2 regions of the Corynebacterium halotolerans YIM 70093 genome follow, and region 1 is predicted to be linked to the other one. Evidence: riboswitches for the same ligand, from Rfam matches in the RefSeq annotation. Region 1 holds a riboswitch; the other holds the start of a gene.
What was found. Region 1 has a riboswitch for cyclic di-AMP ahead of A605_RS04105 (resuscitation-promoting factor Rpf1 domain-containing protein). Riboswitches for the same ligand answer to the same signal wherever they lie in the genome.
Positions count from the first base shown of each region.

Region 1 (6,156 bases):
GTGAACTGCGCGACCTCGGCCCCGGGCTCTATCTGCCCCTGATTCAGGCGGTCGGGGCGACCGTCTCCCTGGACCCGCGCCCGACGATCCGGCCCGAGGACGAGATCATCGTCGACGCCGAGGGGATCCCCGACGAGCGCCTCCGCCCCACCGACAAGGGACCCGACCTGGGCTGGCAGGTCCAGCGGCTCGCACGGCTGCGGCAGAGCGGGGCCGACGAGGGACTGCTCATCGACGAGCGCGGCGCCGTCGTCTCCGGCGTGCTGTCCGCCCTGCTGTGTCTCGATGAGGGCACCGCGCACATCAGCGCCCACCCGCGCACCTCGTATTCGGTCACCCTGGATGCCGCGCTGGCGTTGCTCGCCGAATCCGGGGTGGATGTCGTCGAGCACCCGGAGGGTCTGGGTATGCCGATGCTGCGCACCACCGAGACCTGGGCGCTCAACTCCTCCGAGGGGGTGCGCCTGGTCACCGGCTGGTTGGAATACGGTTCGGTGCTGCCGCCGCGGACCGGTGGGAGGCCGCGGGCGGGTGCCCCGACCCACCGGGAGATCAACGGGCGGATGTGGGAGCTGGCCGAGGAGGTCTAGAAGATCGGCCGTTCATCGTCGAAGGCGGTGGGCCCGTCTTCGTCGACGATCAGGTCGGCCGGGGTGTCGGAGTGGGCGCCGCAGCCGTAGGTGGCGTGCACGACGTGCCCGTCGGCCGAGAACTCGTTGACGCACACCCCGAAATTCTTCCCGACCGGTGCGCCCGCGGGCAGGTAGAAGGCGCAGGTGGCGCAGTGCAGGGTGGCCTTCTCCGCGAACTCGGACGTCGGCCCGAAGTCGCCGGTGCGCCAGCGCTGCAGGGCCTCCTGCAGCCCGCGCCGTGAGAGCATCCGCTTCGTCTCGCGGCCCTCGGTGGGCACGGCGTCGCGGGGGTCGTCGGTCAGGCGCTCGTCGTCGGGGGCCGGGGGCATGAGATCGCCGGGGCCCAGGTCACCGGGGCGGATGCGGTCGGCCCAGGGGACCCAGGCGGGGGCCTGGAGTGCTTCACCCGTGGGGGCGGGCACCAGGGCGACCTCATTGACGGTGACGTAGCGCGAACCGGAGGCGCACGCGAGCACGGCGTTCCACTCCCACCCGCTGTAGCCGGGCACGTCGGCGGCGAAACGGTGGGTGGCCACATTGTGGCCGAGCGCCTGGACACCGATGTGCTCGCCGACCCCGCCCTCGTCGAGCTCCTCGAGCGCGGCCCGGGCGACGTCGACGGCGTGGGCGTCGAGAAGCGGGTTGCTGTGGCGGCCCCCGGACCGGTTGCGGTTCCGGGCCCGGCGCGCGTTCTCGGGGGAGGCCTTTCTACGGCGGTTCATGGATGACATCCCTCTCATTATGGGCCATGTACGGCAGGATGAGGGGTATGGGTTCCCGTTTCGTCCTGCTGACCGCCTCCGCCCTCGCCGCCGCGACCTTAAGTTCGTGCTCGCCCACCGGCCCCGTGACAGGCTCCTCCACCTCCGCCGGCCCGGCCGCGGAGACCCTGCGGGAGGCGGACGTCGAGCGGCTCAGCGTCGAGATCGTCGACATCCACCCCTTCGACGAAACCAGCTTCACCCAGGGACTCGAGGTCGACGAGGACGGCGCCCTGCTGGTGGGCACGGGGCAGCGGGGCGAGTCCCGCGTCTACCGCAGCACGCTCGAGGGCGAGAAGCTGGCCTCCGCGGATCTGGCTCCGGAGTTCTTCGGCGAGGGCCTCACCCGCGTCGGCGACCACCTCTGGCAGCTGACCTGGCAGTCGGGCGTGGCGTTCCGGCGCGACGCCGACACCCTCGAGGAGACCGGGCGGGTCGACTATCCGGGCGAGGGCTGGGGACTGTGCGCCCGCGGGGACGAGCTGATCATGTCCGACGGCACCGACCAACTGCGCCGCCTGGATGCGGAGACCTTCGCCGAACGCGACCGGTTCCGGGTCACGCTCGGCGGCGAGCCGGTCCAGGGGGTCAACGAACTCGAGTGCGTCGGCGACGAGGTGTACGCCAACGTCTTCCTCAGCACCGACATCCTGCGTATCGACGCCGCGACGGGTGCGGTCACGGGCGTCATCGACGCCTCCACGCTGCCGAACAACGCCACCCCCGACCCCGACCACGTGCTCAACGGCATCGCGCACGTGCCCGGCACCGGGCGCTTCCTGCTGGGCGGCAAGCGGTGGCCGGACCTGTACGAGGTCGAGCTGGTGCCCGCTGGTTAGGATGGGGAGCCATGGCCACCCGTAGACAGGCAAAGAAGAAGTCGCTGCTGCAGATCCTCGCGCTGATCATCGCGGTCGTGATCGTCGTGGTGGCCACCGTGCTGGTGCAGAACTGGTGGAACAACCGCCCGGGCCCGGAGCCCGAGGAGGTCACCGTCACCGCCTCCGTGGGGGACGAGTCCATCGAGGTCTCCCCCTACCTGGTGTGCGAACCCGGCGTGGAGTGCCCCGAGGGTGAGGTGCCGAACCTGCCCGTCGGTCCCGACGAGACGCTGAAGCTCGAGCTGCCGGAGCCGATCCACAACCACGACTGGCAGCTGCTGATGATCTACGACGATCCGGCCGCCAACAACCAGCAGCTCCACGGCCCCCACGACACCACCGAGGTCGAGATCCCCGGCTCCGTCGACCCGGTCGGCGACTCCACGGAGCGCCCGCGCCTGGTCGTGGTGGAGGTCTCCTCCGTCATGATCGGCCACGACGACGAGGGCGTGGAGACGCCCTACACCACGATCTGGTCGCTGAGCACGCACGAGAACCCGGACGAGGCACTGAACCAGGAGTAGGTCGGCCGCGGGAACGGAAAGGGCCCGGAAGGATGGCGGACGCCAATTCCTTCCGGGCCCTTTCCGTGGGTCTGCCGGGGGCTAGGAGTCGAGCTCCTTGGCCACGGCGCGCAGGATCTCGGCGATCTGGCGGCCGGTCCTGCGGTCCGGGTAGCGGCCGGCCGCCAGCGCCGGCTGCACCTGTCCCTCCAGGAGCGTCATCATGTCGGAGACCATGCTGTTGAGCTCCTCGGGCTTGTGCCGGTGGACGGGGCGGCGGCGGGGCGTGTCAAGCACCTTGACGCGCAGAGCCTGCGGGCCGCGTCGGCCCGCGGCGAAGTCGAACTCGATCCGCTGCCCCGCGACGAGCTCCTCGACGCCCTCGGGCAGCACCTGCTTGCCGACGTAGACGTCCTCGTCCCCCGGGTTGGAGACGAAGCCGAACCCCTTGTCGACGTCGTACCACTTCACCTTGCCGATCGGCACGATGATCACCACTTCCTGTGTCCGCAACCATCGGCGTCGCCGAGCTTCTCGGAGGCGCCGGCGTCCCTCTCCCTGGGGGAACGCGTGAAGAAATAATTATACCCGCCCGGGCAAGCCCGCGACAGCAGACGCCCCGCCCGTCCCCGTCGCCCCACGGCCACGGTGAGAGGTAAATCACATCTCCATGTTGTAACGCCATGAGCTGGGAGGACCCAGGGGCAAAACGGAGAAGGGCCGAAATTTCATCACGTTTCGTGTCTTTAGCGTGACACAAACGTTACAAACCGTTAGTCTGAGCCGCGGACACGACGCGAAACCGCATCCGGCGCCCAACGCCGAGCCCTGTCTGGGGTGCCGGTCGGACCGCGAGAACACGTGCAACACAGATCCTACCGGATAAGTCCCGGTACCCAGTAGCAGACAAACTTCACATGCAGACAGGGGCGGGGAACCCACCGCGGGCCAGCCGGTCCGCACCGGGGGACGGAATCGTCCCCCTCGGGGTGAAGCCTCCGCACCGAGGCCGGGCACAGTGATCCTCCGCCCGAACCCGACAGCTCACCTCGCAGGCGTCAACAGGAGAGGAACACATTTTCCCCATGGCACGTCACGCCCGCAAGACCGTTTCCACCGTCGCCAAGTTCGCCGCCTCCACCGCGGCCCTCGGCACCGCCGCCGCCCTGATGGCACCGGCCGCCTCCGCCGCCCCGGACTCCGACTGGGACCGACTCGCACAGTGCGAGTCTGGCGGCAACTGGCAGATCAACACCGGCAACGGTTACCACGGCGGCCTGCAGTTCTCCCCGAGCACCTGGCGCGCCTACGGCGGCGGCGAGTACGCCCCCTACGCCTACCAGGCCACCCGCGAGGAGCAGATCGCCGTCGCCGAGCGCACCCTCGCCGGCCAGGGCTGGGGCGCATGGCCCGCCTGCTCCGCCAGCCTGGGCCTGAACTCCGCCCCGACCCCGCGCGACGTCTCCGCCTCGAGCCCGGCCCAGTCCGCCGCCGCGAGCGCCGCCCCCTCGCAGGTCCAGTACGTCGCCACCCAGGCCGAGGAGCAGGCCGCCGCCACCGGCGGCTCCTCCGACGCCCTGGCCGTCGACGCCCTCTACACCCTGCTCCGCGACACCCTCGCCCAGTACGGCGTGGTCGTGCCGGACTTCGTCGAGGACATCTACAACGCCAACCGCGGCGACTTCGACGCCTTCTACAACGCCAACCGCGCGTACATCGACTCCGTCGTCGCCGGTCTCTAGGACCACGCACGGCCCGCACCGGGCCGGGTGACGGAAGCCTCCGCATGGTCCGCGGAGGCTTCCGTCGTTTCCGCCGGCCGGCGCTCAGAGCCCGGGCCCGGAAAAGAGAACATCCCCCGGCGGCCCGCACACCAGTCAGGTGTGCGGGCCGCCGGGGGATGCCCGTTCCGGTTAGTCCCGGCTGATACGGGTGTACGGGTGGACGTAGCTCAGCTGCTCCGGCGGGACCGGCAGCACCGTGTCATCACCGTAGGGGCTGGACGCGCCGGCCAGCTTGGAAATCTGCTCGGTAATTGCATGCCCGTCGCCGGGAATGTACTTCGGCCAGCCCGGATCGACGTAGCCCTTCTTCTCCATGTTTGCCATACCGTTCATTCTTCCAAACCTGGGGGGAAAACGTAACTTGAATCGGACGTAAGATCGTCCACACCATGACTTCCGCGGCATCCCCCACCCCCGACCGGCCCGATTTCCGCACCTGGCTCGCCCGCCGGGACGACGGTGAGCTCGCCGCGCTCCTGCGTGCCCGGCCCGATGCCGTCCTGCCCCTGCCCCCGGGAATCGCCCCGCTGGCGGCCCGCCTGCAGCTGCGCGCCTCCGTCGGACGGGTGGTGCGCACGCTCACCGCCCTGGAGCTGGCCACCCTCGAGGCCGCCGCCGACCTCGGCGGGGAGCTCGAGCCCGTCACCGCGGACGCGGTCATCTCCCACGTCGTCGACCGGGCCCGCACGCCCTCCCCCGAGCAGGTGGAGCAGGCGCTCGACCGGCTGCGCGGCGTGGCCCTGGTCTACGGGGAGTCGGACGCCCTGCTGGTCATCCGCGAGGCGATGCCCTCCCTGCCGCACGACTGGCAGCTGCTCGACGACACCGCCGGCCCCGACGCCGGTGAGACCGCCCGCGCGCTGAAGACACTGCCGAAGAACCAGCGCGCCATCCTCGACACCCTGATCAACTCCGGTGGACTGGGCCGCACCCGCGACGCCGCCCCGGACGCCGATCCCGACCGCCCCGTGCCCCAGCTGCTGGCGGCCGGCCTGCTCGCACGCGTCGACGCCCAGACCGTCCGCCTGCCGCGGGTGGTGCGCGCCGCCCTGCGCGGCGAGGAGCCCGCCGCCCGCCCACTCGTGCCCTCGGCGCGGGTGAGCGGGGACACCGCAGCCGACACCCGCGCCCGGGACCGCGCCGATCAGGCCGGGGCCGGGGCCGGCCTGGAGGTCGCCCGGCACCTGCGCCGGCTGCTCGACCGGCTGGGTACCACCCCGGTCCCGCTGCTCAAGGAGGGCGGGGTGGGCGTACGGGCGGTGACCGCGCTGTCCCGGGAGCTCGGCCTGCCGGAGGGCGACATCCACCGCCTGGTCGGCGTGGCCACCAGCGCCGGACTGCTGGGCCGCGGTGAACCCACTCCCCTGCCCGTCGACGACGAGGGCTCCGACTACCTCGCCCCCACCGCGGCCGCCGACGAGTGGCTGGAGGCCGACCTGGCCACCCGCTGGTTGCGACTGCTGCGCGGCTGGCTGTCCTCCCCGTGGGCCGCCTGGCTCATCGGGGACCCCGACGAGCGTGGCAATCCCGCCCGGCTGCTGACCGCCGCCACCCGGCGCGACCACCTGCCCGAGCAGCGCGCGCTGGTGCTGGGC
Region 1 covers NC_020302.1:867,050-873,205, reverse strand. Annotated here, with positions in the region: gene A605_RS04130 (aminotransferase class IV) at 1-590, shown strand, start outside; gene A605_RS04125 (DUF3027 domain-containing protein) at 587-1,354, opposite strand; gene A605_RS04120 (glutaminyl-peptide cyclotransferase) at 1,402-2,232, shown strand; gene A605_RS04115 (DUF2771 domain-containing protein) at 2,244-2,798, shown strand; gene A605_RS04110 (cold-shock protein) at 2,880-3,263, opposite strand; cyclic di-AMP (ydaO/yuaA leader) riboswitch at 3,686-3,850, shown strand; gene A605_RS04105 (resuscitation-promoting factor Rpf1 domain-containing protein) at 3,863-4,519, shown strand; gene A605_RS04100 (hypothetical protein) at 4,691-4,885, opposite strand; gene A605_RS04095 (helicase-associated domain-containing protein) at 4,951-6,156, shown strand, end outside.

Region 2 (6,156 bases), 1.2 Mb from region 1:
TCGAGGGTGCCCAGGAAATCACGCAGATACGACTGAATCCCGCCGAGGGTCGGCGGGAAGTCGTTGGTCACCAGCAGGGTCCGGGGCATGGTCACCACTGTATCCGGGCGGGTCAGTAGCGGACCGCTCCGGCCCAGGGCATCGAGTCCACGGAGACCACCTGGACGGGGATGCCGTAGTCGGAGGCGTGGACGAGCTGGCCGTTGCCGATGTACATGCCCACGTGCGTCACACCCGGGTAGTAACCGACGATGTCGCCGGGCTGGAGCTCGGCGCGCGAGACCGGGGTGCCGCCGGCCAGCTGCGCTTGGGAGGTGCGCGGGATGGCCTTGCCCTGCTGCTGGTAGGCCCAGACCATCAGACCCGAGCAGTCGAAGGTGTGTGGGCCGGTCGCGCCCCAGCCGTACGGCGAGCCGAGCTTGCCCAGCGCCGCCCGGACCGCGGCCATGCCGGATTCCGGGCCGGTCACCCCGTCGAGGTCGGCCGGCAGGGGGCCGTTCTTCTCGAGCCAGCGCAGCTGGTCCGCCTCGCTGAGACCGTTGACCCGCTCCTCGATCTGCCGGATGCGCTCCTCCAGATCGTCACGCTCCGCGTCGAGTTCGGCGCGCTTGCGCTCCAGCTCGGACTGCTGGAAGGCGGCCTCGGCGACGGCGCGGGAGGCGTCGGTGTGCGCCTTTCCGGCCAGGGCGGTGGCCTCCGCCAGCTGTACCACGGCCCGTTCGGTGTTGCGCGTCAGCGTCTCCAGGTAGGAGATCCGGTCGATGGCGTTCTGGGGGTTCTCGGCGGCGAGCGCGTTGACCACCGGATCGACGAGCAGCCCGCGGTACTTCGCCCCGGCGACGTCGTCGACCTCGGCCTGGTGGACGTGCTCGGCGGCACGGACCTCCTCCGCGCGGACGCGGGCGGCCTCGGCGTCGTCACGCAGGACGGCGAGATCCGCCAGACCGGCCTCGATGTCGAGCTCGAGTTGCTTGACCTCCTCATTCTTGGCGGAGGCCTCACGGGAGACCTCCTCCATCGTGGCGATGAGGGTGTCGATCTCCTGGGCGTGGACCACCGGGGCGGGGGTCAGCGTCGTGGAGGTGGTCAGCAGGGCGACGCCGAGGGCGGCGGCGACGCCCGCCCGGGTCAGGCGACCCGGCGAACCGAGGGGGAAACGCACGTTCTCTTCTTTCTCACGGGCGGGAGGAATGGAACACATCAACTATAGGGCCACCGGCCGGGAACCGGCGGTGCCCTACGCCGTCCCCGGGCGCGGAAACGACGCACCGCCCGGACCGGCGGGGGCCGGCGGGCGGTGGGACGGAGACTGCGCGGATGCGCGTGATCGGCTAGAAGCGGACCACGGAGTTGATCGGCATGTAGTTGATCGGACGCTCCTGGACGGTGGAGCCGGAGTTCAGCGCGTCGATCATCATGCCGTTGCCGGCGTAGATGGCCACGTGGGAGGCACCGCCGTAGTAGGAGATGATGTCGCCCGGCTGCATGTTGCCGAGGGAGACCGGGGTGCCCTGGGCGGCCTGCGCCTGGGACGTGCGCGGGATGGACTTGCCGACCTGCTGGTAGGCCCAGGAGGTCAGGCCGGAGCAGTCGAAGGCGTTCGGGCCGGTGGCGCCCCAGCCGTAGGGGGAACCGATCTTCGAACGGGCGGCGTCGACGATGGCCTGGCCGGTGGAGGAGCTGGCCGGGGCGACGGCAGGTGCCGGAGCGGGGGCCGCGGCGGCGTTCGGGACCTGGACGTCGGCGGTGTAGGTGGTGGCCTGGGAGGACAGGCCCTGCAGAGCCGGGGCGACCTCCTGGTAGCCCGGGACGTTCTCCAGGCCCGGGACCTCGACGCGGATGTCGGTGTTCGGGATGGCGACCTCGACGGCGCCGGCGACTCCCGGGGTCAGGACGGTGGCTCCGACGGCGACGGCGGAGGCGGCCGCGATGCGGCGGGTGGTCAGGCCCTGACGGCGGTGCTTAGCCACGAATGTTTCTCCAAATCTTCCTGTGTGCCTACCGGGTTAGCTGGCGGGTTGGGAGTACGGAAGCTTCCCTCCCCCGGCCCACGCCGCACGGACCGGTGAGGATCGTGCGGCGCTCTCGCGGAGGATTCACCCCAGATGGTCTGTGGTGGTTCCCCGGCTCCCCGCCCGGCCGTCCCGGAGTGGGTACGGCGTGGGCGGAGATTCGGCTTAGTTTTCAGTTCGGATCATGCGGGCCCGCAGGGGGCTGTTCGCAATGTCTCGATCAGGTTACGAAAACGCAACGAAAATTGTCCAACGGGACGTTCAACGTGTCGCTGTTATCAACCCGTTACTTACCTGATGCGCGACGTTCATCAACTTTCCCCGCCAAAAGAAAAGCGATCTCCGAACAGGAGCGCCCCCAGCATTTCGCCACGGTGACCTGCACCAATAGTGGGGTCACGTCACGCATCCGTACACCGCAGAAAAACCGCCGATAAGAGATGTTTTTCACTGGATCAGATATATGTGACCTTGCTCGCAACGGAAACCGTTTCACCCCTTCCGCCCCGTTATTCACTCTCGTTTCATCACGACGACCAGATCCGGAGCGCCGTTCCCCGCGATGCGACGGGGTGCGGTTACTCAGTAACGCGGTGATGCCGCGGTTGAGTACTCCCAGGTGAGTCCCTACGGGTGGGCAGGCACCGGATTGGCCCGGGGAAGGTGGCGCCTCCGGCGCCCACTGGACAGTTGTGGTGGCGGCGCCGGGTAGTGGCCCCGGGCGACGGTTCCAGAGCGTCAGGAGGCAATGCAGGAGCGCGAGCGGGGACACAGAAACCGGCACCCGGAGAGCGGCGGGAGACGAAAGTTCGGACGGTCTCCTTTCGGCCCCGCGGTCCCCTCCTCCGGGCACTGGGCGTCGCCTCCCCTGCTCTCCTGCCCGGAGCCCCGCCTGAGGCGGCAGCACGGTCGACAGGGCGGCTGCAACGCCGCGAAACCGTTCCTTACAGTAAGGAGCGCTTGTCGACGTCCCTGAAACCGCCGCGTCCCAGGAAAGGCGAAACCCCCGCCTGCCCCGGAGTGGTACCGGGTGGCGAGGGTCGCGCCTGTGAGCGCAGTGCGGGAAAGGGGGCGGACCTTGTTAGTCCAGCCGGCCCTGTTCACGGTCGTTCTCGCGGTTGGCGGCCTGCAGGCTCTCCAGCATGGCCTTCTCCTCGCGTTCGTTGTCGTGCTCGATCTGCTCGGCACGCTCGGCGATGGTGGCGTCGTCCGGGGAGAAGAAGCCGCCGCGGCCCGGGGAGCCGGCGAAGCCGAGCTCGTTCATCTGCTTCGGGACGTGGGCGCCGGCGTACTCCAGCGGGATCGCGTTGCCCTGTGCGTCCACCGGGCCCAGCGGCTGGTGGATCTCCACGAAGGCACCGTTCGGCATCTGCTTGATGACGCCGGTCTCGATACCGTGCTCGAGAACCTCACGGTCGGAGCGCTGCAGACCGACGCAGATGCGGTAGGTGATGAAGTACGCGATCGGCGGCAGGAGCAGCAGGCCGATACGGCCGACCCAGGTCATGGCGTTCAGCGAGATCTGGAAGAAGTGCGCGACGTGGTCGTTACCGCCGGAGACGGTGAGCAGGACGAAGAACACGATGCCCATGGCACCGATGCCGGAACGGACCGGAACGTCACGCGGGCGCTGCAGCAGGTTGTGGTGGGCGTCGTCGCCGGTGAGCTTCTTCTCGATCCAGGGGTAGGCGAACAGGAGCACGACCAGCAGGCCACACAGCAGGGCGACCCAGAAAGCCGACGGGATGGTGTAGTTGCCCAGGTAGAGCTCCCATGCCGGCATGACACGGGCGGCGCCGTCCGTCCAGAGCATGTACCAGTCCGGCTGGGAACCGGCGGAGACCGCCGACGGGTTGTAGGGGCCCAGGTTCCAGATCGCGTTGATGGTGGTCACACCGGACATCAGCGCCAGGGCGCCGGCGGTCAGCAGGCCGAAGCCGATGGACTTGACCGCGAAGACCGGCATGATGCGGATGCCGACGACGTTGTTCTCGGTGCGGCCGGCGCCCGGGAACTGGGTGTGCTTCTGGTACCAGACCAGTGCCAGGTGCGCGGCGATCAGGGCGAGGATGATGCCCGGGATGATCAGCACGTGGGCGATGTAGAAGCGGTCCAGCATCAGGTCGGACGGGAAGTCGCCGCCGAAGATCAGCCAGTGCAGCCAGGTGCCGATGATCGGCAGGCCGACGATGATGGCGGACATGATGCGCAGGCCGACGCCGGAGAGCAGGTCGTCCGGCAGGGAGTAGCCCATGAAGCCCTCGACCATGCCCAGCAGGATCAGGGTGACACCGATGATCCAGTTGGCCTCACGCGGGCGCCGGAAGGCGCCGGTGAAGAAGATGCGCAGCATGTGCACGACCATGGAGGCCATGAACATCAGGGCGGCCCAGTGGTGCATCTGACGCATGAACAGTCCACCACGGACCTCGAAAGAGAGGTCCAGGGCGGTGGCGTAGGCGCGCGACATCTCCACGCCGTTGAGCGGAAGGTAGGCGCCGTCGTAGATCACCTTGGTGATCGACGGGTCGAAGAACAGTGCCAGGTAGACACCGGTCAGCAGCAGGATGATGAAGCTGTACAGCGCGATCTCACCGAGCAGGAAGGACCAGTGCGTCGGGAAGACCTTGTTCAGCTGCGGGCGCAGCAGACCGGAAACGGTGTAACGGGAATCAATGTTGTTGCCCATTTGGGCGAGTTTGTTGCTCATTAGGACCTACGCTCCCAGAATGCCGGGCCGAGGGGCTCAATGAAGTTGCCCCCGGCGACGAGGTAACCCTCTTCATCAACGGTGATCGGCAGCTGCGGCAGAGCACGGGCGGCCGGACCGAAGACCGGCTTGCCGTACTGCAGCGCGTCGAACTGCGACTGGTGGCACGGGCACAGGATGCGGTTGGTCTGCTGCTCGTACAGCGACGTGGGGCAGCCGACGTGCGTGCAGATCTTCGAGTAGGCGTAGTAGTCGCCGTAGTGGAAGTCCTCCTGGCCCTCGCGCTCGATGACACGCTCGGCGTCGGCGGTGCGCAGACGGATCAGCATGACGGCGTTGCGCGGGCCGTGGATGGAGTGCATGTGGTTCTCGTAGACGTCACGCTGCGGATCGTAGAGATCACCGTCGTTGACGTCCTCCGCCGCGAGCGGGAAGACGGTGTCCATGCCGCCGGCGTCCAGATCCTCCGGGCGCACGCGCACGAGACGGGAGACGCCGGCGGTGGTGAAGTGGGTGCCGGTCGGGCCGCTGTGCTCCTCGGCGATGGCGCCGGTGTCCCGGGCCAGATACAGCTTGACGCCGTTCTCATGCAGGGTCCAGCCGGAGGTCCACAGGGTGCCGTCGCCGTGGTAAGTCATCTCGCCGCGCTTCCACGGGTTCTTGACCATGCCGCCCAGCGGGGCGATGACGACCAGACCGGCGAGGACACCGGCCGCACCGAGCAGGCCCTTCATGGCCTTGCGGCGGCCGAGGGTGGAGGTGGTCCACGCGTCGTTCAGCAGTGCGGTGACGGTGCGGCGGTCGACCTCGTCGGACGGGCCGTCGTGACGGCGCTGCACCGAGATCTCCTCCGGGATGATCCGCTGCACGTAGAGCACGCAGGCGAAACCGAGGGCGAGGATGGAGATACCCGAGGTCAGACCCAGCAGCGGGGTGTAGAGGGTGAACATCCCCAGGTTCTCGTCGCCGTGGCCCTGGTACTGCCAGGGCCAGAACAGGTAGACGCCGAGGAAGGCGATGGCGGCGACAATTCCGATGACCAGCCAGATGCTGATGCCGCGGGCGGCACGCTTCTCGGCCGGGTCATTCGGGACCGGGAAGCGCTCCTTGCGGTAGGCGACCGTCACTTCGTCGAGCTCGGTGCCCAGACGCGCGAGGTCGTCGTTGCTCATCGAGTTGAGTTCTTGAGCGGTGTAGTTCTTCTTCACTTCGTTACTCATGAGCGCGATCCAATCCACATAGCTGCACCGGCGAGCACGGTGATGCCGACGATCCAGATGAACATGCCTTCAGCGACCGGGCCCAGTCCGCCGAGGGACCAGCCGCCCGGGCTCGGGGTCTCACCGGCGCTCTTGATGAAGGCGATGATGTCCTTCTTCTCTTCAGCGGAGAGCTGGCGGTCGGCGAACTTCGGCATGTTCTGCGGGCCGGTGA
Region 2 covers NC_020302.1:2,092,768-2,098,923, forward strand. Annotated here, with positions in the region: gene A605_RS09710 (glycosyltransferase family 4 protein) at 1-89, opposite strand, end outside; gene A605_RS09715 (C40 family peptidase) at 113-1,162, opposite strand; gene A605_RS09720 (C40 family peptidase) at 1,332-1,970, opposite strand; cyclic di-AMP (ydaO/yuaA leader) riboswitch at 1,982-2,187, opposite strand; gene qcrB (cytochrome bc1 complex cytochrome b subunit) at 3,094-4,722, opposite strand; gene qcrA (cytochrome bc1 complex Rieske iron-sulfur subunit) at 4,722-5,942, opposite strand; gene qcrC (cytochrome bc1 complex diheme cytochrome c subunit) at 5,939-6,156, opposite strand, start outside.
Region 2: linked by a shared signal. The riboswitch ahead of A605_RS09720 (C40 family peptidase) and the one ahead of A605_RS04105 (resuscitation-promoting factor Rpf1 domain-containing protein) in region 1 are both predicted to bind cyclic di-AMP.